DNA from 4 places in the Pannonibacter sp. genome. Region 3 is predicted to be linked to each of the others. Evidence: riboswitches for the same ligand, from Rfam matches in the RefSeq annotation. Region 3 holds a riboswitch; each other region holds the start of a gene.

Region 1 (6,949 bases), on a different contig from region 3:
CGGCTCTGATACTTCACATGACATGCACTGACCTCAAGGACAAAACCATGGATGCTCTTGGACTTCTGATCGGCGCGGACGACACCCAGTCCTCCGACGGCCGGACTTTCGAGCGGCGCAACCCGATCACCGGCGATGTCGCCACCCGTGTCGCAGCGGCCACCATCGAGGATGCGCAGCTCGCCTGTGACGCCGCCGCTGCCGCCTTCCCGGCCTGGTCCCAGATGGGGCCCGGTCCGCGCCGCAAGGTCCTGCTGGCCGCCGCCGACGCGCTGTCCGCCCGGGCGGACGATTTCGTCCGCTCGATGGCTGACGAGATCGGCGCCACCGAAGGCTGGGCCCGGTTCAACGTCTATCTTGCCTCCGAAATGCTGCGCGAGGCCGCATCCCTGACGACGCAGATCGCCGGCGAGATCATCCCGTCCAACCGCCCGGGCAGCATGGCCATGGCCATGCGCCAGCCGGTCGGCGTGGTGCTCTCCATGGCGCCGTGGAACGCGCCGGTCATCCTTGGCGTCCGCTCGCTGGCAACGCCGCTCGCCTGCGGCAACACCGTCGTCATGAAGACCTCGGAAATCTGCCCGCGCACCCATCGCCTGATCATCGACGCGCTGCAGGCCGGCGGCATTCCGCATGGCGTGCTCAACGCCATTTCCAATGCGCCGGACGACGCGCCGCAGATCGTTGAAGCCCTCATCGCCCATCCGGCGGTGCGCCGCGTCAACTTCACCGGCTCGACCCGTGTCGGCCGGATCATCGCGGAAATGTGCGGCCGCAACCTCAAGCCGGCCCTGCTGGAGCTGGGCGGCAAGGCGCCGTTCCTGGTGCTCGACGACGCCGACCTCGACGCCGCCGTCGATGCGGCAGCCTTCGGCGCCTACATGAACCAGGGCCAGATCTGCATGTCGACCGAACGCATCATCGTCGATGAAAAAATCGCCGATGCCTTCATCGCCAAGCTGACGGCCAAGGCCCGGTCGCTCAAGGCCGGCGATCCGCGCGAGGGCAAGACCCCGCTCGGCGCGGTGGTCGATGCCCATGCGGCGCGGCGCATCCAGGATCTCATCAAGGACGCCACCGCCAAGGGCGCGGTGCTGGCCGCCGGCGGCGGCGTGCAGGGCGCAGTGATGGAGGCCACGCTCCTGGACCGGGTCAACCCGACCATGCACATCTACGGCCAGGAAAGCTTCGGGCCCGTGGCGGTTGTCGTGCGTGTCGATGGCATCGACGAGGCGGTGCGCATCGCCAATGACACCGAATACGGCCTCTCGGCCGCCGTGTTCGGCCGTGACATCACCCGCGCCATGCAGGTCGCCCGCCGCATCGAATCCGGCATCTGCCACATCAACGGTCCGACCGTGCATGACGAGGCGCAGATGCCCTTCGGCGGCGTCAAGGACAGCGGCTACGGCCGCTTCGGCGGCAAGGCAGGCATTGCCGAGTTCACCGAACTGCGCTGGATCACCATCCAGGACGGCCCGATCCACTACCCGTTCTGACGCACTGGCAAAAGGGGAGGGGAGCGGCCTCTCCGGTCCCCCTCGTGGGGCAGGGCTATCGCATATGAAGTTAGATGCTCTTCGTGGCCTGTCAGCCCCCCTCCCCCTCGTGGGGAGGGGTGAGGGGTGGGGGGCACGGGAGGCCGTCAGATCACAAAGCGTCTGAAGTACGACTGGTCAGGAACGTGAAACCTGGATTTTAGTCCGCTCCCCCCACCCCCAAGCCCCTCCCCACGAGGGGGAGGGGAGCTGAGACGCCGCGAAAGCTGTCTGGCCACATATGCGACAGCCCTGCCTTCGTTTCGGAGGGGAGCCGAGAGCCTTCTTCAAGGTTGCATCCCACCCCACCCCCAGATCCCAACTGCCCAACACCCCGGGAGAATAAAAATGAAACTGAACCAGAAGACCGCCATCATCACAGGCGGCGCCGGCAGTCTTGGGCTCGCAACGGCCCGCCTGTTCCTTGAGGAGGGAGCCAGAGTGGTTCTGGTCGATCTCTCGCAGGAAGCCCTTGAAACCGCACGGGCGAGCCTTCCGGCCGGCGACGTTCTGACAGTTGCCGCCGACGTCGGCTCGGAAGCGGCGACGAAGGCCTACATCGACGCGGCGGTTGCAGCCTTTGGTCCCATCGACATCTTCTTTTCCAATGCCGGCAATTTCGGCGAGGTCCGGCCGATCGCCGGCTATGCGCTGGACGTGTTCGAATCCGTCCAGCGGGTCCACGTCACTGGCGCATTCCTTGGCGCCAAATACGCCACGCCAAAGATGCGCGACGGCGGCAGCTTCATCATCACCTCGTCGGTTGCCGCCACCCGCGGTGATCCGGGCGTCTATGCCTATATCACCGCCAAGCATGCCCAGATCGGGCTGATGCGGTGCCTCGCAAAGGAACTGGCTCCGCGCCGGATCCGGGTCAACTCCGTCCACCCTGGCCCCCTCGACAACGGGTTCCAGCATGCGGTCGAAGCCGGTCTCAGCCGGGAGCTGGGGATTGATGGAACGGCCATGTTCAACTCCCTCATCCCGCTCGGCCGCCATGGCCTGCCGGAGGAAGTGGCGCGCTCGGTGCTCTATCTTGCCAGCGACGACAGCAGCTTCACTACCGGAGCGATGCTGATGGTCGACGGCGGCATGAGCGTCTGATCAGGGTGAGAAAATGATGGCCAAGGCCGCCGGAGTACCTTCGGGTACGCTGTAGCCGGCCCGTTATGTCTTGCGGTGCGGGGCAGCTACAAAAAAATGTCGCGAATTGTCGGTCCTGGACAGCCAATTGTCCGGGATTGACATTGTTTTGTCTGGCTGGCTTTCTGGGGAAGAAAGATGGCTCCGCGAGCAGGACTCGAACCTGCGACCATTCGATTAACAGTCGAACGCTCTACCAACTGAGCTATCGCGGATCACCGTCAAAGGCCCTGAAGCAGGGCGCCGTGGTGAACGACCGGGTGGGTCGTTGTCGGTGGCGAGCGTATAACAAACGCTCTCCCCCTTTGCCAAGCCCTTTCTTGAAGAAACTTTTCCACAGGCTGTATAGTCGCGGAATTCCGCGAAAAATCAGAAGCTTGTGCGCCCATGCCATAGCTGGCGCGGACCCTTTGCCGGCGAATCCCGACCCGAATGTCCGCCGACCCCGGTCCGGTGGTGTCGCTTTCCGGCCAGCCCCATGCCGCTTTGTCCGCCCGCCCGCCAAAGGGCGTCCTTGTTCCCATCCTCCCGAAGGGTTAGAACAATCCTGTCAGGTTCCCTGTCGGGCCAAGCCCTAAGGGATGAAACGGGAATGCGGTGGCGAGCGACTCACTTCGAGGCTCCGAATCCGCAGCTGCCCCCGCAACTGTCAGCGGCGAGCCCTGCCGCACACAGCCACTGGATGCAAGTCCGGGAAGGCGTGGCATGGGCTGCGACCCGCGAGCCAGGAGACCGGCCTGCCGCACTGCAACCCCTCGCCGTCGGGTGGACGGAATGGAGCCTTGAAAATGAACATGAATTTCCGCGCATGTTGCCGCCTTGGCAGCAAGGTATTTGCCGTTTCGATCCCGGCGCTTCTGGTCGCTGGTCCGGCCAGTGCTCATCACATGATGGATGGCGAGATGCCGCAGACCTTCGTCCAGGGCCTCCTGTCCGGGCTGGGTCATCCGGTGATCGGCTTCGATCATCTCGCCTTCATCATCGCCGTCGGCCTTGCCGCCGGTCTCGTCGGCCGCAGCCTCGTCCTGCCGGCCGCCTTTGTTCTCGCCACCATCGCCGGCGTTCTGGTGCATATGGCGGCTTTTGACCTGCCGCTGGCAGAACTTGTGATCGCGCTCTCGGTTGTCATCGCCGGGGGGCTTATTGTCTCTGAAACCGAGCTTCCGGCTGGCGCCTGGGCTGTTCTGTTCGCAATTGCCGGGCTTTTCCACGGCTACGCCTATGGCGAGTCCATCATCGGCGCCGAGCCGGCACCGCTTTACGCCTATTTCATCGGCTTTGCTGTCATCCAGTTTGCCATCGCAAGCCTCGCCATGATGCTGACCAACCCGAAGACGGCAGCCGTTTCGACCCCGGTGACGGCGCGACTGGTTGCCGCCGGCATTGTTGGTGTCGGCTTCAGTGCCGTCGGTTCGCAGCTGTTCGGCTGAGATCCCGTGCAATCTGAAGGGCTTGAGCCCGCGCGGTCGGTGCTGGTCACCGGCGGCGCCCGGTCCGGCAAGAGTGGTTTTGCAGAGCAGCTGGCGCTGAAAGCCGGGCGTTGCCCGATCTATGTCGCCACGTCCGCCGCCTGGGACAAGGAGATGGCCGACCGCATCGGCCATCACAAGGCCCGGCGCGACGAACGCTGGACGACGGTCGAGGAACAACTGGATCTGGTCGGCACGATCACCCTGCACTGCGGCCCCGAACGGATCGTGCTCGTCGACTGCCTGACCCTCTGGCTCACCAACCTGATGCTGGCCGACCGGGACCTTGCCACGGATACCGCAAGCCTTGCTGCTGCAATTCCCGATCTCGCTGGCCCCGTCATCTTCGTGACCAACGAAGTCGGCCTCGGCATCGTGCCTGACAATGCCATGGCGCGCGCGTTTCGCGACGCGCAGGGCCGCCTCAACCAGGAGCTTGCCCGGGTCTGCGACCGCGTCGTGCTGGTCGCTTGCGGGCTGCCGCTGCTCCTCAAACCCAATTCCTGTCCGGATATCCAGTTATGACCACCGTGCTCACTCAAGGCGGCAAGATCCCCGCCACCATCGTCACCGGCTTCCTCGGTGCCGGCAAGACGACGCTGATCCGCAACCTGCTGCTCAATGCGGGCGGCCGCCGCATCGCGCTCATCGTCAACGAGTTCGGCGACATGGGCTTCGACGGCTCGCTGCTGGACGGCTGCGTCGACCCCACCTGCAGCGCCGACGATGTGGTCGAGCTGACCAACGGCTGCATCTGCTGCACCGTGGCCGACGACTTCCTGCCGACCATGGAAATGCTGCTGGCGCGCGAGACGCCGCCCGATCACATCGTCATCGAGACTTCGGGCCTCGCATTGCCGCAGCCGCTGGTGCGCGCCTTCTCCTGGCCGAGCGTCAGGACCCGCGTGACGGTGGACGGTGTCATCACCGTGCTGGACGCCGCCGCCCTGGCGGAAGGCCGCATCGCGCTCGACGAGGAGGCGCTGGCGGCGCAGCGTGCCGCCGATGCCTCGCTCGACCATGACAATCCGGTCGAGGAGCTGTTCCACGACCAGCTCGCCTGCGCCGATCTCGTCGTGCTGAACAAGGCCGATCTGGTGGACGCGGACCAGCTGGCCCATATCCGCGAGCACATCACCGAGGATGTCCGGTCCGGCGTCGAGATCATTCATGCGGAGAAGGGCAACCTGCCGGTTGACGTGCTGCTCGGCCGCGCGGCCGCCGCCGAGGACGATCTGGCCGCGCGCCGGGCGCATCATCATCACCATCACGACCATGACGATGATGACCACGATCATGATCACGACGACGATCATGAGGACGACGATCATGATCATCATCACCACGATGACTTCGAGAGCCATGTGGTGCCGGTCGCGGCCTTCGCCAGCCTGAAGGATCTGGAGCAGGCCGTCGCCCGCGCGATGGCGCTGCCCGGCGTGCTGCGCATCAAGGGAGCTGCATCGGTGACGGGCAAGGCGGCGCCGGCGCTGGTGCAGGCGGTCGGCCCACGCGTCGAGACCTGGTTCGCCGCCGCGGCCAGGATGCCCGGCCATTTCGTTGTCATCGGCCTGAAGGGGCTGGATCTTTCGGCCATCACCGGGGCCCTTGGCGAGGTCAAGGCGGCCTGAAGGCAGCGGCGCTGCAGCAAATGCCGGGTCTGCAAGTGACTTGTCTCGTGTGGCGCGGCCCCTCAGCGTCCCTCCCTACGAGGGGGAGGGGCGGAGAGGCGATGCGGGGGGGGGCCAGGACGTGTCCAGAAACTGGCCCCGAGACCGGCCCCTGACCCGACCAAACGAACCGGACACCGGGTGTCCGTGCAGATGGACCAGTGATGCATATTCTCGCAAGCCAGACCCGACGGGTGGAAGACGGCAACGATGCGGTGGATCTCGCCCAGGATCCGGCCGATCTCGTCGTGCTGTCGGCGGCCGACACGGAACTGGCGGCCCTTTGTGCGGCGCGGGGCAAGCAGGGCGAGGCCTTTGCCAGCCTGCGGCTCGCCAGCCTGATGGCGCTGGGGCATCCCTATTCGGTCGACCTTTACGCCGAGAAAACCCTTTGGCGCTCGAAACTGGTGATCGTGCGGCTGCTCGGCGGCGAGAGTTACTGGCCCTATGGCGTGGAACGGCTCTGCGAGGAGGCCAACCGGGGTGGGGCGAAGCTTGCGATCATGTCCGGCTGCGACAAGTGGGACGAGGCGCTGGCGGCCCGCTCCTCGGTTCCTGTCGAGGCGGTGCGCCGGCTCTATCGCTATTTCCTCGAGGGTGGTCCGGAAAACCATGCCAATGTGCTGCGCTACGGCGCCCATCTGGCGGGCCTCTCCGAGGAGCCGGCCCCGCCCGCGCCGCTGCCGCGTGCCGGCCTGTTCCTGCCCGGCCATGGCGCGCCAGCCCTGTCCGATCTGATCGCGAGCTGGCCGGAGCCGGACCGGCCCGTCGCGGCGGTCGTCTTCTACCGGGCGCTGGTGCAGGCGGGCGAGACCGCGCCGGTGGAGGCCCTGTGCAGGGAACTGACGGCAAACGGAATCAATCCGCTGCCGGTCTTCGTCTCGTCGCTGAAGGAGGCCGAGTCTGCCGCGATCCTCGGCGGGCTGATGGAGGCCTGCCCGCCGGCGGTTGTCCTCAATGCCACCGCCTTTGCGGTCTCCAGCACCGGCGGGCCGCATCAGCCGACGCCGCTCGACCGGCCGGGGCGTCCGGTGCTGCAGATGGTGTTCTCGTCCTCCTCCCGCGAGGGCTGGCTTGAGAGCCCGCAGGGGCTGTCGATCCGTGACCTCGCAATGCATGTGGTCCTGCC
Region 2 (6,949 bases), on a different contig from region 3:
AGTTCGCCCGCTTCACCAACGCCGCACGCCCGGATCTGGCCATCGATCTCGGCGACCGGATTTCCGACATCGACCGCGACACGGATTTGCGGCTGGAGCGCGAGGTCGCCGAAGCCTTCGCCCCGATCACCACGCCGGTGCGCCACATCTGCGGCAACCATGACCGCGACCACCTGGAGGTCGCCGACAATGAGGCGATCCTCGGCCAGAGCCTTGCAAACGAGACCATCGACATCGGCGGCTGGCGCATTGCGCTGTGGCGGGCCGACAGCCGCATCATCCGCACGCCGGAACATTCCGGCTTCGTGCTGAAGGAAGCCGACCTCTTGTGGCTGTCGCGCGTGGCCCAGACCGCCGACCGGCCGCTGCTCGTCATGAGCCATGTGCCGATCTCCGGCCATGCCCAGACCGGCAACTACTATTTCCAGAACAACCCGTCCGCCTCGACCTATCCCCATGCCGAGCGCGCCCGCGCGGCCCTGGCCCAGGCCCGCGTGCCGGTGGTCTGCATGGCCGGCCACGTGCACTGGAACACCATCACGAAGGTCGACGGCATCGTCCACATGACGCAGCAGTCGCTGACCGAGAGCTTCACCACCTCGGGCGAGCCGGCCGGCGCCTTCGGAATCCTGGAGCTTGGCGACACCGTCTCCTGGCAGGTCGAGGGCAAGGATCCGGTCCGCTTTGGCTTCACGCCAACGGCGGAGCGCTGGACGCCGGTGATGCCGGTGTTTGATAGCCTGCCCGAGTTTGCCGCCCGCCGGCGGACCGCAGCATGACCGCCGCGCCGGAGACCACCGGCCAGCCGATCCTGGCCGTCGAGGGCCTGAAGGTGGCCTTCGGCGCGCATGAGGCCGTGAAGGGCCTGAGCTTCTCCATCGGCGCCGGCGAGACGCTGGCGCTGGTAGGGGAATCCGGCTCAGGCAAGTCGGCAACCGCGCTCGCCATCCTGCGCCTGATCGAACGCGAAGGCGGCAAGATCGCTGGCGGTCGGGTTCTGCTTGGCGCAGGGAGCGACCAGATCGAGCTGACCGGACTTTCCGACGACGCCCTGACCGACATTCGCGGCAACCGGGTGTCCATGGTGTTCCAGGAACCAATGACCTCGCTGAACCCGGTGATGACCATTGGCGCCCAACTCGCCGAAGTGTTTATCCGGCATCGCGGCATGAGCGAACGCGCGGCCCTAACCGAGGCCAAGGCCGGGCTGGAGGCAGTGCGCATTCCCGACGCGCAGCGCCGGCTGGGACAGTATCCGCATGAATTGTCCGGCGGCCTGCGCCAGCGGGTAATGATCGCCATGGCGCTGGCCTGCCGCCCGGACCTTCTCATTGCAGATGAACCGACCACGGCACTGGACGTGACGACGCAGGCCGAAATCCTCGACCTGATCCGGTCGCTGCAAGCCGAGATCGGCATGGGACTTCTTTTCATTACGCATGACATGGGCGTCGTCTCGGAGATCGCGGATCGGGTTCTCGTGTTGCGGCATGGGCTGGCGGTCGAGGAGGCCCGTGTCGCCGACCTGTTCCGGTCGCCCCAGGCCGCCTATTCACGCACGCTGATGGCCGCCACGCCGCGCCTCGGCAGCGGCAGCCTGACCGGGCCAGCCGGCACGACGCCGGTGCTGAAGGTCACGGGCCTTTCCACCCGGTTCCAGATGCGCAAGGGCTTCCTGCGCCGGGTGCAGGGGGAACTGCATGCGGTGCGCAATGTCAGCCTGACGCTGAACGAGGGCGAGACGCTCGGTCTCGTCGGCGAGTCTGGTTGCGGCAAGTCCACGCTGGCGCGCAGTGTTCTGCGACTGGTCGAACCGGCCGAGGGTCACATCGAAGTGGCAGGCCGGCCCTTGACCGGCCTCTCGGCCGCAGCGCTGAGACCAGAAAGACGGCTGGCGCAGATGGTGTTTCAGGATCCGTTTGCCAGCCTCAACCCGCGCCTGCCGGTGCATGAGCTTGTGACCGAGCCGGCCCGGATCCACGGACTTGTCATCGAAAGGGACCAGAAGGCACTGGCTGTCGAACTGGTGATGCGGGTCGGGCTCGAAGCAGACTGCATTCACCGGTACCCGCACCAGTTCTCCGGCGGGCAACGGCAGCGGCTTTGCATCGCGCGCGCTTTGTCGGTCAGACCCAAACTGATCGTTGCCGATGAAGCGGTCTCCGCACTGGACGTTTCGATTGCCCGTCAGGTGACGGATCTGATGCTCGACTTGCAGCAGCGCGAGGACATGTCATTTCTTTTCATTTCGCATGATATTGCTGTTGTCGAGCGGGTCAGTCACCGCATCGCGGTGATGTATGGCGGCCAGATCGTCGAAATGGGACCGACTGCCGAGGTGCTGGCGCAGCCGAGGCACAGCTACACGCGGCGGCTGCTGGCGGCTGTCCCGGCCGCTGACCCGGAGCGCAGGCGGCCGGCCGGTGCGATGCGTCTCAGTGTCCCGCCGGCCATGGCCTTCACCCGCCCGGGCGAGACGCTTGAGGAGCTGCCGTTGATCGAAATGAGCCCCGGGCATTTCGTCCGCGCGGAAGCCGCCTGACATCCGGCCTTGCGCCAGTTGCGCGATCGGACAGGCGCAACCTGTTTGCGCTGCGATGCTGCGTCGCAGAACCGGCATGGCGTGTCGTTTTCGGATTATCCGCAACGGCCCGCCCGTGGTGGATTGGGGCATGACCAGGGTGCCCTGCCTCGGCGACGCGGCAGGGAGAATTGGGAAGCCGGTGACATGGGCCTTGTGGCGCATGGCAAGCCGGCGCTGCCCCCGCAACGGTGGCGAGGACAGGAGCGCGGTGGAGGAGCCACTGGGGCAACCCGGGAAGGTGCCGCATCCGGGCCGCAAGGCCGCCTCGAAGCCCGGAAACCAGCCCTGGCCATCAGGAACCCAACGGATCGCGGTGGGCGGACCGGGGCGGTGCAGGCTGTGGCGGAGGGAGACCGCCGGAGCGCACCTGTCCCTGCCCCCAGTCCCCCGCCGGCAAGCGGAATGTGAGGCCATGGACGTTCGCAATGACATGCTGAGCCGCGTAAAGACCCGGCGGGAAGGCTTTTCTCTCGATCAGGCCTTTTACATCGATCCGGAGTATTTCAAGCTCGACCTGGATCTTATCTGGTACCGCGACTGGCTGTTCGTCGGCCATGACTGCGAGGTGGCCAAGGCCAGCAGCTTCTTCACCGTGCAGGTCGGCGACTATCCGGTGGTGATCCTGCGCGACAGCGATGGCCAGATCCGTGCCTTCCACAATTCCTGCCGCCATCGCGGCAGCCGGGTTTGCACGGAGCATCGCGGCTCAAGCGCAAGGCTCGTCTGCCCCTATCACCAGTGGACCTATGACCTCGACGGCAGCCTGCTCTATGCGCGGCAGATGGCCGAGGACTTCGACAAGTCGCAGTTCTCGCTTAAAGCCGTCGCCTGCGAGAGCGTGGCCGGCTACATCTTCATCTGCCTTGCGGACAAGCCGTCCGAGTTCGCGCCCTTTGCTGAGCTGATGCAACCCTATTTCGCGCCGCACCGCCTCACCGAGGCCAAGGTCGCCTTCGAGAGCACGATCATCGAGAAGGGCAACTGGAAGCTCGTCTGGGAGAACAACCGAGAGTGCTACCACTGCGCCGGCAACCACCCCGAACTCTGCAAGACCTATCCGGAAGCCCCGACGGTGACTGGCGTCTCTGGCGGCGACGAGGACCCGGAGTTGACCGAGCACTGGACGCGGCTGGAAGCGGGCGGCCTGCCGAGCCGGTTCCAGATGCACGAGAGCGGCCAGTTCCGCGCCTGCCGCACCCCGCTGATCGGCGATGCTGCGAGCTACACCATCTCCGGTCGGCCTGCCGTACAGGAGCTTCTGTCGGCAGACGTGACCCAGGAGCGGATCGGCGCGCTGCTGCTGTTCCACTATCCGACCACCTGGAACCACGTGCTGACCGACCACGCGGTGACCTTCCGCGTGCTGCCGATCAGCGCCACCGAGACGGCCGTGACCACAAAGTGGCTGGTCAACAAGGACGCGGTCGAGGGCGTCGACTATGACCTCGACACGCTGACCCATGTCTGGATGCAGACCAACGACCAGGACCGGCGGATCGTCGAGGAGAATGCCTTCGGCATCAAGTCGCCCGCCTATGAGCCCGGCCCCTATTCCGAACTGCACGAGGGCGGCGTGATGCAGTTCGTTGACTGGTATTGCCGCAATGTCGAAACGCGCCTGACGACAGGTGCCAAGTCGTTGCGCAGCGTCGCCTGAGGATCCTGATCCATGACCGTCAAACCGGATTTTGCCGCAGGCCTCGCCCTGCCCTTCGCCAGCACCGCCCCCTGGAAGGGACCGGCAACGCGGCTGGAGGTGCTGGCCGTGATCGACGAAACCGCCGACGTGAAGACCTTCGTCTTTCGGCCCGAAGGCGGCGGCTGGTTCTCCTACAAGCCCGGCCAGTTCGTGACGCTGGAGCTGCCGGTGCCCGGCGGGCCGGTGTGGCGGACCTATACGCTCTCCTCCACGCCGACGCGGCCCTTCTCCGCCTCGGTGACGGTGAAGGCGCAAGGCTGCAGCATCGGCACGCGCTGGATGTTCGACACGCTGGTGCCGGGCATGACGCTGACCGCGAGCGGCCCGGCCGGACATTTCAGCCACTGGAACCATCTGGCCGAGCGCTATCTGTTCCTGTCTGCGGGCTCCGGCATCACGCCGATGATTTCGATGCTGCGCGCGATGGCCGACACGGCCCCGGCCAGCGACGTGGCTTTTCTCACCTGCGGCCGCACGCCCGCCGATCTTTTGTTTCGCGACGAACTGGAGATGCTAGAGCGGCAGATGCCGAAGCTGGCACTGGGGCTGATGGTGGAGCGCAAGAGCGCCGCCGACCGCTGGCACGGCCTGACCGGGCGCATCGACATGGCGCGGTTGAAGTTCCTGGTGCGCGACTACCGGCAGCGGGAGATCTTCTGCTGCGGCCCGGAACCCTTCATGGCCGGTGTGCGCCTGATGCTGGAAGATGCCGGCTTCGACATGCGGCACTACCACGAGGAAAGCTTCGGCGCGCCGGCAAAAATTGCAACAGATCAGCCCGTGGCGATCCCCGCCGCACTGACCATCGCGCCTACCGTCCCATTACGCCTTGCAATGGCGAGTGGCACCGTTGAAGCGCCCGGACAGGCCGCAGGGCCAGTCAGGGAACCGGGCGCGCCCGACTTGTCGCCCCCCGCCGGGGCGGACCCGGCCAGCGACGGCCTGGAGTTGCAGTTCAGCCGCAGCGACATGCGCATGACCTCCCCGCCCGGCGCCACCTTACTTCAGGCGGCCCGCGCGGCTTCCGTCCGCATCCCGGCCGCCTGCGAGGCCGGCATGTGCGGCACCTGCAAGGTGAAGATGACGGCGGGCGACGTCACCATGACCCACAATGGCGGCATCACGCAGGAGGAGATCGCACAAGGCTATGTGCTCGCCTGCTGCTCGCATCCGGTCAGCGCCGTGACGCTGGAGGCGTGAAGCGCCTTGGGCAGAATATGCCGACCAGAGCGCAGCGCAAAGGGCAGACCAGGCATTGCATTCGGATTGAACCGCAACCGCATCAAAGCCAATCGGGCCGCAGCGACGAGCCCGCCCCCTGGCACGAAGACTGCTAATCTATGGTTGCAACACTCTGGCGCCACCCCCGACCGGGCAATTCCTGCCCGGTGGACGCGCCAAGGGAGACAGCCATGGATGTCACTTCAGTCCAACGACCGGATTCCGTCCGGCAACTGCGGCCAGCCGCCACGCCAGCGGCGACGTTCACCGGGACCGCGCAGGACAAATCGTCCACGACGACACCCCCGACCGCCCAGCGGACGCGGATCGAGCACTACGAAGACGTCACGCACCTGGCCCCCAAGGGCGATGGCCGCGAGCTGATGAAGCAGCTCTACACGCCCGAAGAACGTCAGGAAATGGCAAATCGGCTTATCGAGATGACACGAGCTGATGCAAGGCATCGGCAGGATCGCATCAATTTCCTTGAGCAGCACATTGACTATTTAAACAAAAGGAATGCCGGAAAATCAGCAATGCTGTCCATTCAAGAGAAAAACAGAAACGAACAAGTCGTTTCCGATTACCGTGAACAATTGTATCGATTCAATAGCTACGAGGTCGAGAATGACGCTGGCCGCAAAGCAATCCTAAGAACCGCGGCAATGATGCTAGATACGAGCTATGAAAACGTTGAGCAGATGGTTTGACCGCACACCATGCCACCGCCCAAGCCGTCACAGCCCCCGAGCACTGCCTTCAGGCCAACCATCTCGATTAACCCACCTGTTCAAGTGCGCCGTGCGCGGCCCCCGCAGCCCCCGATCACACGCTCCGTGCCGTCCCGGCCTCGTGCCGGGACCTGTCAGGGACGCGACGTCCAGCCGCCCACAATGATTCCCTGCCGGCTGAACAGGTCCCGGCACGAGGCCGGGACAGCGCGGTGGCGCGGATCAAGGCCGTGACTTTCGGTCAGGGACAGCTTCAGCACGAACGCCTCACCACAGCCCCGCCCCAGCCGTCACAGCAACGCCAAGCAATGCCATCAGGCCGACCGTCTCCATCATGCCGCGCTTTGCGCCGAAGACGAGGCCGAGGGCCAGGGCGCTCAGGAGAGCGGCGGCCGGATCGAGGCTCGACGGGTCAACGCGCACGAAGTGTAACCACCCCTCCGAAACGCGGGTGGCCGACGCGAACAGCACGTTGAGGCCGAACCAGACGGCGACATAAGCGATGACCCCGACCACGGCGGCCGTGATCCCCGTGAGGGCCGCAGCAAGTGCTGCGTTGCGGCGCAGTCCCTCGACAAAGGGCGCGCCGGCGAAGATCCAGAGGAACGAGGGGGCGAAGGTCACCCAGGTGGCCATCAGCGCGCCGAGGCTGGCCGCGACCAGCGGCGGCATCCCGCCCCCGTCCTTCAGCGCTGCCAGAAAACCGACGAACTG
Region 3 (6,949 bases):
GGTTACTAGGCTCCTGCCTGCGCAGGAGCGACGAGGGTAGAGTCGTTGCGCCCTTCTTAGGGCCTGCCGTCTTTGGTCGCGCGTTTACCGCTCCCGCGCCATCAGCCAGATGAAGAACACCCCGCCGACGAGGCCGGTGACGATGCCGATGGGCATGTCCTCCGGTGCCATGATCACACGGGCGCAGATGTCGGCGAGGATCAGGAACAGGGCTCCGGCAAGCGCGGACAGCGGGATGACGCGGGCATTGTCGCCACCGGCAATCAGGCGCACCAGATGCGGCATCATCAGGCCGACGAAGCCGATGATGCCCGAGAAGGCAACGCAGACCCCGGTGACAAGGGCTCCGGCGACAAACACCGACAGGCGCAGCCGCGTGACAGGGACGCCAAGGGTCGAGGCGGTCTCGTCGCCGAGGGTGACGGCGTTGAGCGCGCCGGCCTTCAACCACAGCCACAGGCCGCAGGGCACCAGCACCGCGAGCGGGTAGATCAGGTGGTTCCATTGCGCGAGGCCGAGCCCGCCCAGCATCCAGAACACCACCGTGTGGGTGGCCTTCGGGTCAGCCAGGAAGATCAGGATGTTGGCGAGCGCCATGATGATGAAGGAAACGGCGACGCCGGCCAGCACCAGACGATCCGGCGAGCCGGCACGGGCCACCTTTACCACGCCCAGAACGACTGCTGTCGCGCCGAGCGCGCCGACAAAGGCGAGCAGCGGCACGGTCAGGAGCCCGAGGAACAGCCCTGTATGCAGGAGTGCCAGGATGGCACCGAAGGCCGCACCGGAGGAAATGCCGAGCAGATGCGGATCCGCCAGAGGGTTGCGCGTCACCGACTGCAGCACCGCGCCGGTGACCGCAAGTCCGGCCCCGACAAGGGCGGCCAGCAGGGCGCGGGGGAAGCGGATGTCCCAGACGATGGCCTCGCGGGACAGGCTCCAGGTCCGTTCCACCGATCCGGGCAGCAGTTTCGAGGCGACAATGCCTGCAACATCGCCGAGGGGGACCGAAATGGCCCCCACGGCGACGGCGGTCAGGATGGCCATGACGAGGAGACCGAGGCCGGCTATTCCGGCGAGCAGCACCGGCCAGAGCCGGTGCTGGACGTCAGATTCGGCTTGTGCGGCTTCAGTTTCCAGCGAAACCGTCAACGAGCTTCTCCACGGCGCGGATGTTGCGGGGGCCGGGCGTTGCCTCGACATATTCGAGCACCACGAAGCGGTTGTTCTTCACGGCGTCGACATTGGCGAAGGCCGGGTTGGCCTTGAGGAAGGCGATCTTCTGCTCGGCGGTGACATTGCCGTAATTCACGATCACGATCACTTCCGGGTTGCGGTCGACCACCGGCTCCCAGGCGACGGTGGCCCAGCTCTTGTCCAGGTCGTCCATGATGTTCTTGCCGCCGGCCGCCTCGATCAGCGCGGTCGGCATGGCGTAGCGACCGGAGGTGAAGGGGGTATCCTCGCCGCTGTCATAGACGAAGACGCGCAAGGGATTGGACTTGTCGACCTTGGCGGTTGCCTCGGCCAGCTTTGCCTCGTAGCCGGCGACCAGCACCTTTGCCTTGTCCTCGACGCCGAAGATGCGGCCGAGGTTGATCAGGTCGTTGTACATGTCGGCCATGGAGATCTTCTCCTTCGGGCCGATGTGGATGCAGCTTTCGGTCAGTTCATAGACCTGGATGCCGAAGGGGGCGAGGGTTTCGGGCGTGACCTCGCCGCCGACCTTCATGCCGTAGTTCCAGCCGGCGAAATAGAAGTCGGCCTCGGCGCCGAGCAGCACTTCCTTGGTCGGGTATTTTTCGGACAGTTCGGGCAGTTCCTTGACGTCCTTGCGCATCTCCTCGTCCAGCGTCTTCCAGCCGGAGACGCCGGTGTAGCCGGCCATGCGGTCGGCGAGGCCAAGGACCAGCATCATCTCGGTGAGGTTGACGTCGTTGGAAATGGCGCGCTTCGGGGCGGCCTCGAAGGTCACGTCGCGGTTGCAGCTCTTCACGGTCACCGGATAGGCCGCGGCGGCCACGGTGGAGAGCAGGAAGGCGGCAAGAGCAAGTTTCAGACGCATGTCAGGGGGTCTCTCTGGTCAAAGGTGAAAGGAAAAGCGGGGGTGTTGCCCGCTGAGGTCGATCCGCGAGCGCACGGAAAAGGCGCCCGCGATGTGGGTTTCGGTGAAGACCTCGGCCGGGGTGCCCTCGGTGAGGACGCGGCCACCGGCGAGCAGCAGCACCCGGTCGGCGTATTCGGCGGCGAGGGTCAGGTCGTGCAGGGTGGTGATCACCGTGAGGCCAAGGCCTCGCAGCAGCGCCATCAGCTCGAGCTGGTGGCGGATGTCGAGGTGGTTGGTCGGCTCGTCGAGGATCAGCAGCTTGGGCGCCTGGGCCAGCGCCCGGGCCACCATCACGCGCTGGCGCTCACCGCCCGACAGGGTGCCGAAGGGGCGTTCGGCCAGGGGGTTGAGATGCAGGCGGCCAAGCGCATGGGCAATCGCATCGCGGTCGGCCGAGCCGGCCGCGCTGAGACCGCGCTGATGCGGCAGGCGCCCGAGCGCCACGATCTGGCGCACGGTCAGGGCAAAGTCCGTCGGCTGCTCCTGCAGCACGGCGGCGATCCGGCAGGCGACATCCCGGGCGCCCAGGCTCCAGATGTCGGTGCCTTCCAGCCGGACATGGCCAGCGCGGGGGCGATGGAAGCGATAGAGCAGCCGCAGCAGTGACGACTTGCCGGCTCCGTTGGCACCGCAGATCGCCAGCACCTCGCCCTGGTTGAGCGTCAGGCTGATGTCGGCCAGGAGGTCAGGCCGGCCGCGCGGTCCCCAGCAGAGGCCTTCCGCCTCGAAAAAGGGCGCGCTCATGTGCAGGCATCGGCATCCGGGGGCAGCACCCGGCCGGAGGCGGGAATGCGCGCAAGGGCGGTCCGTGCCAGCTTGCCGGGCCGCTCCGAGGCCTTGCACCAGCCGTCGGGCAGCTCCTCGTATTGGCGGGCAAAGCGGGCAATGTCCTCGGCATCGGCGAGGTCCATGTCACCGAAGAGCCAGGTGGTCTTGTCCTGCGACTGGAGGGCGATGGCGCAGGGGCGGCCGCAGGCGGCCATGCACTCGATGCCGCCGACGCGCCAGGCGGCATCGCCGGCCATCTGGGCCGAAAGCTCTGCCAGCAGGGCCTTGCCGGGACGGTCTTCACTGCCGCGCGGGCGGCAGGTCACGCAGACCACAAGCTCGTGCATTGCCTCGGTGGACAAGGTCCGCTCGCCGCCAACAATAGGGGAATGGGCCGTAACCGGCCGCTGAATGGTCACCGTTTTACTCCTTCCGGGGCACCCCGCCCGGTGGCTGTTGTGGGTCGGTGATGGCAGGTCTCCTGACTTGCGGGTCGTCGCCTTGCCCTGCCTTCCCATCCCGTGCCGGTTATGTGGCACATGGGACAGTGGCTGTCTGGGGTCGGCTCGCCGCCTACAGTTGCGGGGGCAGTCACGGACTTGGCGCCTGTTGGCTACACCGTACCGTGTTCCCTTTTCACCCGGCAAAGCGCTTGTTCGCCGGGAACCATCACGGCGAATGATCAGGGCAGGGGCGTGTGTTGTCAAGGCAATGCCACCGGGTTGGGACGAGACCACCCGGTGTTTATATGTAATGTAATTACGTTACAAGTGCGAGCTGCCTATCCGGCGTCCATCACGATGGAGAAATGCGGCGTGCCGGACCAGCGCAAAGTCCAGCTGGCACCGGGCCTCACGTTCTGGATGATCCCGGGATCGAAAGCGACGAAGCAGCGGCCGCCGGGCTGGCGCACGGAGGGATAAAGCAAGCCGCGATGTCCCTGACGGCGCAGATCGGCCGCCAGCGCCTGGCCAGTCGGATAGCCAGTTGAAGGATCCGCCGCCAGTGCCGGGTGATCCGGCGTGTTCGTCAGGTCCGGGAAGTCGCCGATGAAGTCGGCGAGGAGTTCCACATAGGCGGCCTCGTCATGGAAATGGCCGATATAGGAGAGTTCCCGCGTGCGGTGAAACCCAACCTCGGCAGCGGAAGTCATTGAATCATAGGCGCAGTACCACGCGCCGCGGTCGCCGCCGTTGAAGCGGTTGCCGGTCGGCCGCGTGTAGACAAAAGCGGCGTTGATATGGGTCTCACCATAGAGGGCGAGGTCGGCCTTGCGGCGGAGGAACGCCAGTTCCCGCCTGTCGATGCCGGGGCTGCCCTCCCGCTCGGCCTTCAGCCGCGCGTTGGTCAGGCCTTCCAACTCGGCCAGGATCTCCGCTTCCCGGTCGCTGTCGACAAGGCCGCGCAGCACGGGTGGCTTGTGGTGTGTCTTCGAGATCAGCCGGATCAGGGCGCGGTCGGCGATCGCGGTCAGCTTCACGCGCCACCTCGCAGGGCATCGAGATAGGTCCGGACGCTGAGGATTTTCGGCAGGCCGCCGTCGATCATTGCGTCGACCGGGCGCTGGCCGTCGAACTCCGGCCCGCTGTTGGGCAGTCTGATCCAGCGGTCGGCAAGATCCGGGCTGAAGTAAAGCTGCAGCGACTTGTAGATGCCGATGAGGGCACTGAGGCGCAACAACTGGTCGCGGGTCAGTTCGCCCCGGAAGCTCGCGGATTTGGCGCGTTTCCAGGAAGAGTCTGACATGTCACAGAGACCTGCGGCCTCGCGAACCGTCAACGACCAGGCGTCGGCGATGCGGCTGTAGGCCTTGAGGCCGACGGCCTGACGGTCGTCGACGGGCCGGGGCTTGAGAGCAGCTTCCATTTGGTCACCGTGCCAATGCGGTTCAATACGCTCAAGATAGATCATGTGGACCAAAATACAAGGTCATATGATCTGGATTACAGATCCCGAAGCACCTCGCTGGCCCGGACGGCGGCGGAGGCGCGGTTCTCGACGCCGAGTTTGACGTAGATCTGCTCGAGGTGCTTGTTCACCGTGCGTGGGCTGAGGCCGAGAATGTCGCCGATGTCCTTGTTGGACTTGCCGCGCGAGATCCAGGTCAGGACGTCCGCCTCGCGCGGGGTGAGACCGAAGCGCTGGCGCAGGGCGTCGGTCTGGCCGGGGTGGCTGGCGCTGGTTAGACGGAACAGGTGCTCGTCGGCAGTGATTGAACCGATGGGGGCGAACTCGAACTGGCCAGCGGCCCCAAGATCGAGCACCAGCGGGTCGGGCCGCCCCGTCGCCTGTCGGCTGGCGGCGGCGATCCAGCCGGCCAGACCGGCGCGAACGCGGTCCAACGCGGTTTCACCCGCAGCGCCGTTGCCCCGGTCCAGCGCTTCGAGAACCTGGCTGGTCTGCGGTGTCGACCACTTGATGCTGCCGTCTGCGCCGACGGCGATCAGGTGCCGGCCTGCGGCATCCAGCGCAATGCGGGCGCTCTGGACCTGGCGCGCATTGGCAAGGTGAACCCGGATGCGGGCCTGCAGCTCGTCGAGATTGATCGGCTTGGTGAGAAAGTCGACACCGCCGCTTTCCAGCGCATGAACCACATGCTCGGTCTCGCTGAGGCCGGTCATGAAGATCACCGGCACATGCTCCAGCCCGCGCCGGGCCTTGAGCAGGCGGCAGGTCTCGAAGCCGTCGGGTGCGGGCATCACCGCGTCCATCAGCACCATGTCCGGCGTGATGCGGTCGCAGATGGCCAGCGCGGCGGTGCCGGAGGTGGCGACCAGAACCGTGACGCCGGACGTCTCCAGTGCCTTCGTCAGGAAGCCGAGGGTCTCGGGGGAATCATCCACCACGAGGACGATGTCGCGCGAGGCGGCGGGGGAACCGACGGCGTCAGTCATGGGGGGCTGTGTCCTCAAGGATCTTGCGATAGCCGGCAAAGTCGAACTGTTCGATGCTTGTGCGAAGACGGGCGATGAGAGCGCCATCCGCGCCCGCGCCGTCCAACTCGCTGAGCTTGGCCTCGATGCCATGGACATAGCCGATGTCGCCGAGGCTGATCAGGTCGCGGATATGCCGCGATGACAGGGAGGGGGCTGCAAGCGGAGCCGTGTCGCGCTCGTCCGCCGCTGCAGGGGCTGGCGTGGCAAGGGCTGGAGCGGCGGCGGCGGCATCGCCCGCCCGGGTCCAGATCAGGCCAAGCAGGCGGCTGATCCGGTCCAGGAGCTGAGCGAGATCGACGGGTTTGGACAGGGCGTCGTCATGGGCTGGTTCGCCGGCCGGGCGCAGGGCCGTGTCACCGATGTTGGCCGAGAGCATGACGATCGGCGTGGTGAGGCCGCGCTGGCGCAAGAGGCTCGCCACCTGCCAGCCATTCATGCCGGGCATGGAGATGTCGACCAGCAGCAGGTCTGGCTTGGTGCGGAAGGCGACTTCGATGCCCTGCGGTCCGTCGGCGGCCAGTTCCACTTCAAAGCCAAGCGGGGCGAGGATTTCCACCATCAGCGCTCGGTGGTCGGCATTGTCATCGATGACGAGGATCCGGCGGCGCGGGCCGGAGTAGCCGGTGACGGGGCGCTCGGGCGAGACCAGCGGCTGCTGGTCGGCGAGGGCGGCCAGCATCAGCCGGACCTCGAAGGTGCTGCCCTCGCCGGGATGGCTCGTGACGGCCAGCGAGCCGCCGAGGGTCTGGGCCATCAGCTTGGTGATCGTCAGCCCCAGTCCCAGACCGGGCGTGCGGGCGACACTCTCGCCGCTGCCGCGTCCGAAGGGCTCGAAGATGCGGGTCATGTCGTCTTCGCTGATGCCGGTGCCGGTGTCGGAGATGCGGAAGGTGGCGACCTGCGACCGGTAGCCGACCTCCAGCGTGATGGTGCCGGAGTTGGTGAACTTCACTGCATTCGAGAGAAGGTTGACGAGGATCTGGCGCAGGCGCTTTTCATCGGTGCGCACCAGCGTCGGCAGGTTTGGTGCCTTGCGGAACTCGAAAGCAAGGCCGGCCGCCTGGGTCTGCAGGCGCACCATGGCGACGATCTGGTCGAGGAACTCGTGGATGTTGACCGTGGCCATGTCCACCTGCAG
Region 4 (6,949 bases), on a different contig from region 3:
GTCATGCTCTCCTCCCAGAGTGCTTCCTCATTACAACGATAGACCCAATTTCATCCTTCATGCAATATAAGAATATGTATTTTTGAATATTTTAATTTATAAGCATTATCAGATACTTGCTCCTAAGCCCCGCTACGGCTGGCTGTTGACCCGGCCTGCGAGAAATTTCTGGAAGTGTTCGCCGTTGTCATAGCCGTGGTCCTTGACCCAGGTCAGCAGAGCTTCCGTCGTGCCCTTGCCGAACGCACCGGGCATCTGAGCAACTGCGGCCTTGCTAACGGAGATGCCGGGTCCGACCTGTTCCGGCAGGAAGATCAATGTCGGCGTGAACATCACGCCCCAGCGGGTTGCCATGGCCTTTTCCGGCAGCACCGTCCCATCGAGATCAGTGACTTCGACATCACCGAAGAGATTGATCTGAACGACGAAATAGTGATCCCGGATCAAGCTGTCGATGGCCGGGTCCACCAGCACTTCCTCATGCATCTTGGTGCAATAGATGCAGCCCCGTTGTTCGATCATGATCAGCAGGCGTTTCGATTGCGCGGTGGCTTCGGCAAGATCCTCCCGCAGATCCTTGAACGTTTCGCGCAGCCAGTCCGGCTTGTGCAAACCGTCATCGCCCAACGGCGCAGCACCACTTGAAAGGCCACTGAACAAGATGGCCGCAAACACGATCAAAATGCGTCTCATGGTGTCTCTCCTTGGTCAAAGAACGGTGGCAGACCAATCAAAATTCCGGATCATCCATTCAGCGATGAGATTGACGCTATTGGTTGCGATCAAGAGGCCGAAGATGATGAGCATCACGCCCATGGCTTTCTCGATATGGCGCATGGCCTGCCGGTGGCGGCTGAAGAAACCCAGGAACGGTCCGGCGAACATGGCCGCGATCACGAAGGGAACTGTCATGGCAACGCCATAGACCAACAGCAAGGCCCCTCCGCGCCAGACTTCGCCCATGCCGCTTGCAACAAACAGGATTGCCGCGAGCGCCGGGCCGACACAGGGCGTCCAACCGAAGCCGAACGCAAGCCCCAGCACATAGGAGCCGGCCAGGGATGTCGCGGCCGCATTGCTTTGCAGCCTGGCCTCCCGGTAAAGCAGCCCGATCCGCAGCACGCCGAGAAAATGCAAACCGAACAAGACAAGCACCGCACCGGCCACCCAGCTCAACACCTCTTTCCACTGCAGAAACAGCCCGCCCAGAGCGGTTGCCCCCATGCCGAGCAGGACAAAGATCGTCGTGACACCACAAGCGAAGGCGATGGCCTGAAGCACAAGCCGGCGGCGCGCGCCCCTTCTCACTTCCCCATCGCCTGCAATCTCGTTGATCGACTGCCCGGCCATGTAGGACAGATAGAAGGGCACCATCGGCAGGACACAGGGAGACAGGAACGACAGGAGGCCGGCAATTGCCGCCCCTCCAAAACTGACTTCAAGCATGCGCCCCTCCCTGAGCTCGCTTGCGCCCTTTATTTTAATACATTAGGATATTCCTATGTAAGTATAGGCCTGTCAACATGCTCCGCATCCTTCTCGGTTTGATCCTGCTCGTGGGCTTGTTGCGCCCGGCACACGCCGAGGGGTTGGAACTGCTGATGTTCGAACAACCAGGCTGCGTTTACTGCCTGCGCTGGCATGAAGAGATCGGACCGAAATTCGCACTCACCGATGAGGGCAAAGCTGCCCCGCTGCGCCTTCTGCAACTGCAATCTCCCCTGCCTGAGGGTATTCACCTCGCCTCACGGCCTGCTTTCACTCCGACTTTCGTCCTTGTTCGCGGCGGGCAGGAGATGGGACGGATCGAAGGATACCCTGGCGAAGATTTCTTCTGGCCGATGCTGGCAGAACTGATCGAAAAGGCGAAGGTGCCATAACACTAGCGGCCGGCAAGCCGCAGCAACCAAAACTTCTACAGGGAAACTGCGGGGTTTGCGTTGCAGGTGCGAAGCTGACGTTTTATCTAGGGCGCTCAAGCATCGGGGTCGCCACGTGTCCGCAGTCGAGGAAAACATTGATGGCCGGTCGCCGTCATCCGAACTTTCCGGACTGGTCGAGCAGTCGAACGAGGCTGCTGCCTTTCTGAAGGCGATGGGCCACGATGGACGCCTGACCATACTCGCCCATCTTTCAAGTGGCCCCAAGAGTGTCACCGAGCTTGAAAACCTGCTGTCATCGCGTCAGGCTGTCGTCAGCCAGCAACTCGCACGCCTCCGGCTCGAGGGGATGGTAAGTGCGCGGCGCGACGGACAAACGATCTACTACTCGCTGCTGGACCCTCGGGTCGGCGCGATGATCGAAGTCCTCGCGAAACTGTTCGGCAGGCAGGCCTGAGACCTGCCGGAGAACCGGTTACCCACTGGGCCGATGCGCGACTGGACGGGAGGAGAACAACATGGATGCCATGCCTTATGGCCTCCTCGCAGCCCTGATTGGCCTGGCCGGCGGAACCGTGCTGGGACTTGCCGGGCGGCTCGGAAATTTCTGTACGGTTTCTGCACTCGAGATGGCCGTCTACGGCAAGGATGCGCGCAAGCTTCGGCTGTGGGGAATCGTTCTCGGCGTCGCTGTTCTGGCAACGCAATTCGCTGCCCTCGCCGGCTACGTCCATCTTGAGATGACATTCTACCACGAGCTGGTCTGGAACCCGGTAGCCTCGATCGTCGGCGGTCTGATGTTCGGCTATGGCATGGCCATGTCCGGCAATTGCGGTTTTGGCGCCCTCACCCGGATGGGTGGCGGCGACATTCGCGCCCTGGTCATTGTCGTGGTCATCGCCATTGCCGCCTACGTCACCCTATCGGGTCCGCTGGCGCCCCTGCGCATCGCGTTGTTTCCGCAGGAAGACGCCCTCGGCCCTCAAGGCATACTGCACGACCTGCAAACCCATGCCGGTCTGCCGCCCGCGCTGGTCATTTCCGTCATTGCCAGCGGCCTCGGTTTCTGGGGCTTGTCCTACGGCCCTTTGCGCCGCGAACCGCATATGCTGTTCTGGGGCATTGCAGCCGGTCTTGCTGTCGCCGGTTGCCTTGCGGGAACTTCCTGGCTCTCAGACACTAGCCTTGGTGCAATCGACGTCGAAGGTCCGTCCTTCACCGCTCCGGTGGGCAGGGCGCTGCTGTTCCTCATGACATCCACGGCAGGCGGAATCTCCTTCTCGGTCGGTATCGTTGTGGGCGTGATCCTTGGCGGATTTATTGGCTCAATGGTGCGGGGCCTGTTCCAGTGGGAGGCGTGTGAAGATCCCCGCGAACTGGGCCGCGCCATTGTCGGAGCCATGCTGATGGGCGTCGGCGGTGTTGTTGCCATGGGCTGCTCCGTCGGACAGGGCGTCACCGCGTTCGCCACCCTGTCCTGGTCCGGGCCTGTCACGCTCCTGGCCATCAGCGCCGGCTGCCTTCTTGGGCTGCGGCAACTGATTGGCGGCTATCAGGTTGAATGAGCCTGCTGATTGGTTCAGCGCTCCTGCTCAGTGCCTCCTACACGCCATACCTTTAGCACCTATTGACGCTAAGCGGATTTGAACTACTATATGTAGCGTTCAAGGTTCCGTCGATTCGAGTGGATCGACGGCTAAGATGGGAATGCGGAACGCGGGGCTGCAAAGCCTTGCCAAGCCGCAGCTGCCCCCGCAACTGTGAACGGCGAGCGTATACCCGAACCGCGCCACTGGCTTCCTCAAGAAGCCGGGAAGGCTGGGTACAGCGTGATGACCCGTGAGCCAGGAGACCTGCCTTGAGCGAAACGTCCACCGGCGGGGTGACCGGTAGGGGGCATGTCTGGCGCGTCCGGCTCACGCCGGCCGCCTGCTTCCCCGGTTCCCTGCAATTGTGCTTCGGGGTGAAGTCATGTTGATCAGTTCGATGTTCCAGTTTCCGCCTGGGCGGCCAAGCCGCAATGCGTGACCCGGGCTGCCTGCCTCAGGCTGCCTGATCCCAATTCCCTATCAAAGCCGACTGCGGACGCCGTGCTGCACCCTGTCGGCTTGCCTTTCGAAAGCCATGTCATGACCGTCACCGTCTACAGCAAGCCCGCCTGCGTCCAGTGCAACGCCACCACCCGTGCGCTGGAGCGCCAGGGCATCACCTACACCCTGGTCGACATTTCCGAAGACGCGGAGGCCTATGACCTCGTCACGGGCCTCGGCTACCGCCAGGTTCCGGTGGTGATCGCCGGGGAACAGCACTGGGCCGGGTTCCGTCCCGACCTGATCGGCGGACTTGCCTGAGGCACAGCGATGAGCGGGCTCGTCTATTTCTCCAGCACCTCGGAAAATACGCGCCGCTTTGTCGAAAAGCTTGGCCAGGACGCGCTGCGCCTGCCGGTGGATGCCGCCGCACCGGCTCCGCTTGCGACCCGGCCCTTCGTGCTGGTCACCCCAACCTATGGCGGTGGTACGTCCAAGGGAGCTGTGCCCAAGCCCGTGATCCGCTTTCTCAATGACGAGCGGAACCGCGCACTGATCCGCGGCGTCATCGCCGCGGGAAACACCAATTTCGGCGCGGCCTACGGGCTCGCCGGCGACATCATCGCGGCCAAATGCCAGGTGCCGTTCCTCTACCGCTTCGAGCTGCTCGGCACGGCGGAGGATGTCGCGAATGTCAGCCAGGGACTGGAACGGTTTTGGACATGCTAGACACGCCCTCACTCTTGGAAGCGGATGACGCAGCCGCGCAGCCCCTCACGGCCGACCGCAAGGGCCGGCCCGTCGAGGAGCTGGACTATCACGCGCTCAACGCGATGCTGAACCTCTATGATGCGAACGGCCGGATCCAGCTCGACAAGGACCGGGAAGCGGCGCGGCAGTATTTCCTCACCCATGTGAACCAGAACACCGTCTTCTTCCACAACCTCAAGGAGAAGCTCGATTATCTGGTGACCGAAGGATACTACGAGCCCGAGGTTCTGGCGCAGTATTCCTTCGCGTTCGTCCGCGACCTTTTCGATGCTGCCTATGACAGGAAGTTCCGCTTCCCGACCTTCCTCGGCGCGTTCAAATATTACACCAGCTACACGCTGAAGACCTTCGACGGGAAGCGCTACCTGGAGCGCTACGAGGACCGTGTCTGCATGGTGGCGCTGACGCTGGCGCGCGGCGACGAGCAGCTGGCCCGTGATCTGATGGACGAGATCATTTCCGGCCGCTTCCAGCCGGCGACGCCGACTTTCCTCAACGCCGGCAAGAAGCAGCGCGGCGAACTGGTGTCCTGCTTCCTGCTCAGGGTCGAGGACAACATGGAGTCCATCGGCCGGTCGATCAACTCCGCCCTGCAGCTGTCCAAGCGCGGCGGCGGCGTCGCCCTCAGCCTGACCAACATTCGTGAGGCCGGTGCGCCGATCAAGCAGATCGAGAACCAGTCGTCCGGCGTCATCCCGGTGATGAAACTGCTGGAAGACAGCTTCTCCTATGCCAACCAGCTTGGCGCACGCCAGGGCGCCGGCGCGGTCTATCTCAACGCGCACCACCCGGACATCCTGCGGTTCCTCGACACCAAGCGGGAGAACGCGGACGAGAAGATCCGCATCAAGACGCTGTCGCTCGGCGTTGTCGTGCCGGACATCACGTTCGAACTCGCGAAGAACAACGAGGACATGTACCTGTTCTCGCCGCATGACATCGAGCGGGTCTATGGCGTTCCCTTCACCGAGATATCGGTGACGGAAAAGTACCGCGAGATGGTGGAGGACAAGCGGATCCGCAAGTCCAAGATCAAGGCGCGCGAGTTCTTCCAGATCATAGCCGAGATCCAGTTCGAGAGCGGCTATCCCTACCTGATGTTCGAGGACACGGTGAACCGGGCCAACCCGATCGCCGGACGTATCTCGATGAGCAACCTGTGCTCGGAAATCCTGCAGGTCAGCGAGGAAAGCCGCTTCAACGAGGACCTGTCCTATGCCCATCTCGGCAAGGACATTTCCTGCAACCTTGGTTCGCTGAACATCGCCAAGACGATGGACAGCGCCAACTTCGGCAAGACCATCGAGACCTCGATCCGTGCGCTGACGGCCGTGTCGGAGATGAGCAACATCGCCTCCGTGCCGTCGGTCGCCAAGGGCAACGAGGACAGCCACGCCATCGGCCTTGGCCAGATGAACCTGCACGGCTATCTCGCCCGCGAGCGCATCCACTACGGCTCCGAGGAAGGCGTCGACTTCACCAACATTTATTTCTACACGGTGACCTATCACGCCATCCGGGCGTCGAACCGGCTCGCGGTGGAAAAGGGGCGCAGCTTCAAGGGCTTTGAGGCCTCGAAATATGCTTCTGGTGCCTATTTCGACAAGTACACGGATCAGGCCTGGACGCCGAAGACATCGAAGGTGGCGCAGCTCTTTGCCGATCCCGGCATTCCTATCCCGACCCAGGATGATTGGCGGGCGCTGAAGGCCGCCGTGATGACTGGCGGGCTCTATAACCAGAACCTCCAGGCCGTGCCACCGACCGGATCGATCTCCTACATCAATCACTCGACCTCCTCGATCCATCCGATCGTGTCGAAGATCGAGATCCGCAAGGAAGGCAAGATCGGCCGCGTCTATTATCCGGCAGCCTACATGAGCAATGACAACCTGGACTATTACCAGGATGCCTATGAAATCGGCCCGGAGAAGATCATCGACACCTATGCGGCGGCAACGCAGCATGTGGATCAGGGCCTGTCCCTGACCCTGTTCTTCCGCGACACCGCGACGACGCGCGACATCAACCGGGCGCAGATCTACGCCTGGAAGAAGGGCATCAAGACCATCTACTACATCCGCCTGCGCCAGATGGCGCTGGAAGGCACGCAGGTCGAAGGCTGCGTGTCCTGCACGCTGTGAACCGGGGAAAAGGCACCATGAACATGCATATCAAGCCCGCCTCCCGCGTGCGCGCCATCAACTGGAACCGGCTTGAGGACGACAAGGACCTCGAGGTCTGGAACCGTCTGACGGGGAATTTCTG

The links. A riboswitch is a leader RNA that binds a small molecule or an ion and turns the genes downstream of it on or off. The one in region 3 is predicted to bind cobalamin.
Positions count from the first base shown of each region.
Region 1: it holds a riboswitch for cobalamin, as region 3 does, so the genes downstream of both, ACTIFE_RS08540 (HupE/UreJ family protein) here and ACTIFE_RS12910 (DUF1636 family protein) in region 3, are expected to answer to the same signal.
Region 2: it holds a riboswitch for cobalamin, as region 3 does, so the genes downstream of both, ACTIFE_RS11165 (aromatic ring-hydroxylating oxygenase subunit alpha) here and ACTIFE_RS12910 (DUF1636 family protein) in region 3, are expected to answer to the same signal.
Region 4: it holds a riboswitch for cobalamin, as region 3 does, so the genes downstream of both, nrdH (glutaredoxin-like protein NrdH) here and ACTIFE_RS12910 (DUF1636 family protein) in region 3, are expected to answer to the same signal.

Region 1 covers NZ_JBHYDX010000009.1:116,290-123,238, reverse strand. Annotated here, with positions in the region: gene ACTIFE_RS08555 (aldehyde dehydrogenase) at 48-1,499, shown strand; gene ACTIFE_RS08550 (SDR family NAD(P)-dependent oxidoreductase) at 1,887-2,642, shown strand; tRNA gene ACTIFE_RS08545 (tRNA-Asn) at 2,821-2,896, opposite strand; cobalamin riboswitch at 3,217-3,436, shown strand; gene ACTIFE_RS08540 (HupE/UreJ family protein) at 3,470-4,111, shown strand; gene cobU (bifunctional adenosylcobinamide kinase/adenosylcobinamide-phosphate guanylyltransferase) at 4,118-4,675, shown strand; gene cobW (cobalamin biosynthesis protein CobW) at 4,672-5,781, shown strand; gene cobN (cobaltochelatase subunit CobN) at 5,985-6,949, shown strand, end outside.
Region 2 covers NZ_JBHYDX010000013.1:112,270-119,218, forward strand. Annotated here, with positions in the region: gene ACTIFE_RS11155 (metallophosphoesterase family protein) at 1-779, shown strand, start outside; gene ACTIFE_RS11160 (ABC transporter ATP-binding protein) at 776-2,542, shown strand; cobalamin riboswitch at 2,663-2,886, shown strand; gene ACTIFE_RS11165 (aromatic ring-hydroxylating oxygenase subunit alpha) at 2,997-4,241, shown strand; gene ACTIFE_RS11170 (2Fe-2S iron-sulfur cluster-binding protein) at 4,254-5,483, shown strand; gene ACTIFE_RS11175 (hypothetical protein) at 5,696-6,214, shown strand; gene chrA (chromate efflux transporter) at 6,503-6,949, opposite strand, start outside.
Region 3 covers NZ_JBHYDX010000016.1:112,309-119,257, forward strand. Annotated here, with positions in the region: gene ACTIFE_RS12895 (FecCD family ABC transporter permease) at 85-1,152, opposite strand; gene ACTIFE_RS12900 (ABC transporter substrate-binding protein) at 1,130-2,065, opposite strand; gene ACTIFE_RS12905 (ABC transporter ATP-binding protein) at 2,084-2,851, opposite strand; gene ACTIFE_RS12910 (DUF1636 family protein) at 2,848-3,294, opposite strand; cobalamin riboswitch at 3,330-3,561, opposite strand; gene ACTIFE_RS12915 (RES family NAD+ phosphorylase) at 3,657-4,355, opposite strand; gene ACTIFE_RS12920 (MbcA/ParS/Xre antitoxin family protein) at 4,352-4,741, opposite strand; gene ACTIFE_RS12925 (response regulator) at 4,819-5,769, opposite strand; gene ACTIFE_RS12930 (hybrid sensor histidine kinase/response regulator) at 5,762-6,949, opposite strand, start outside.
Region 4 covers NZ_JBHYDX010000021.1:6,156-13,104, reverse strand. Annotated here, with positions in the region: gene soxX (sulfur oxidation c-type cytochrome SoxX) at 1-5, opposite strand, end outside; gene ACTIFE_RS14910 (thioredoxin family protein) at 133-693, opposite strand; gene ACTIFE_RS14905 (cytochrome c biogenesis CcdA family protein) at 709-1,446, opposite strand; gene ACTIFE_RS14900 (hypothetical protein) at 1,524-1,880, shown strand; gene ACTIFE_RS14895 (ArsR/SmtB family transcription factor) at 1,996-2,337, shown strand; gene ACTIFE_RS14890 (YeeE/YedE family protein) at 2,399-3,445, shown strand; cobalamin riboswitch at 3,531-3,755, shown strand; gene nrdH (glutaredoxin-like protein NrdH) at 4,010-4,231, shown strand; gene nrdI (class Ib ribonucleoside-diphosphate reductase assembly flavoprotein NrdI) at 4,241-4,639, shown strand; gene nrdE (class 1b ribonucleoside-diphosphate reductase subunit alpha) at 4,633-6,825, shown strand; gene nrdF (class 1b ribonucleoside-diphosphate reductase subunit beta) at 6,843-6,949, shown strand, end outside.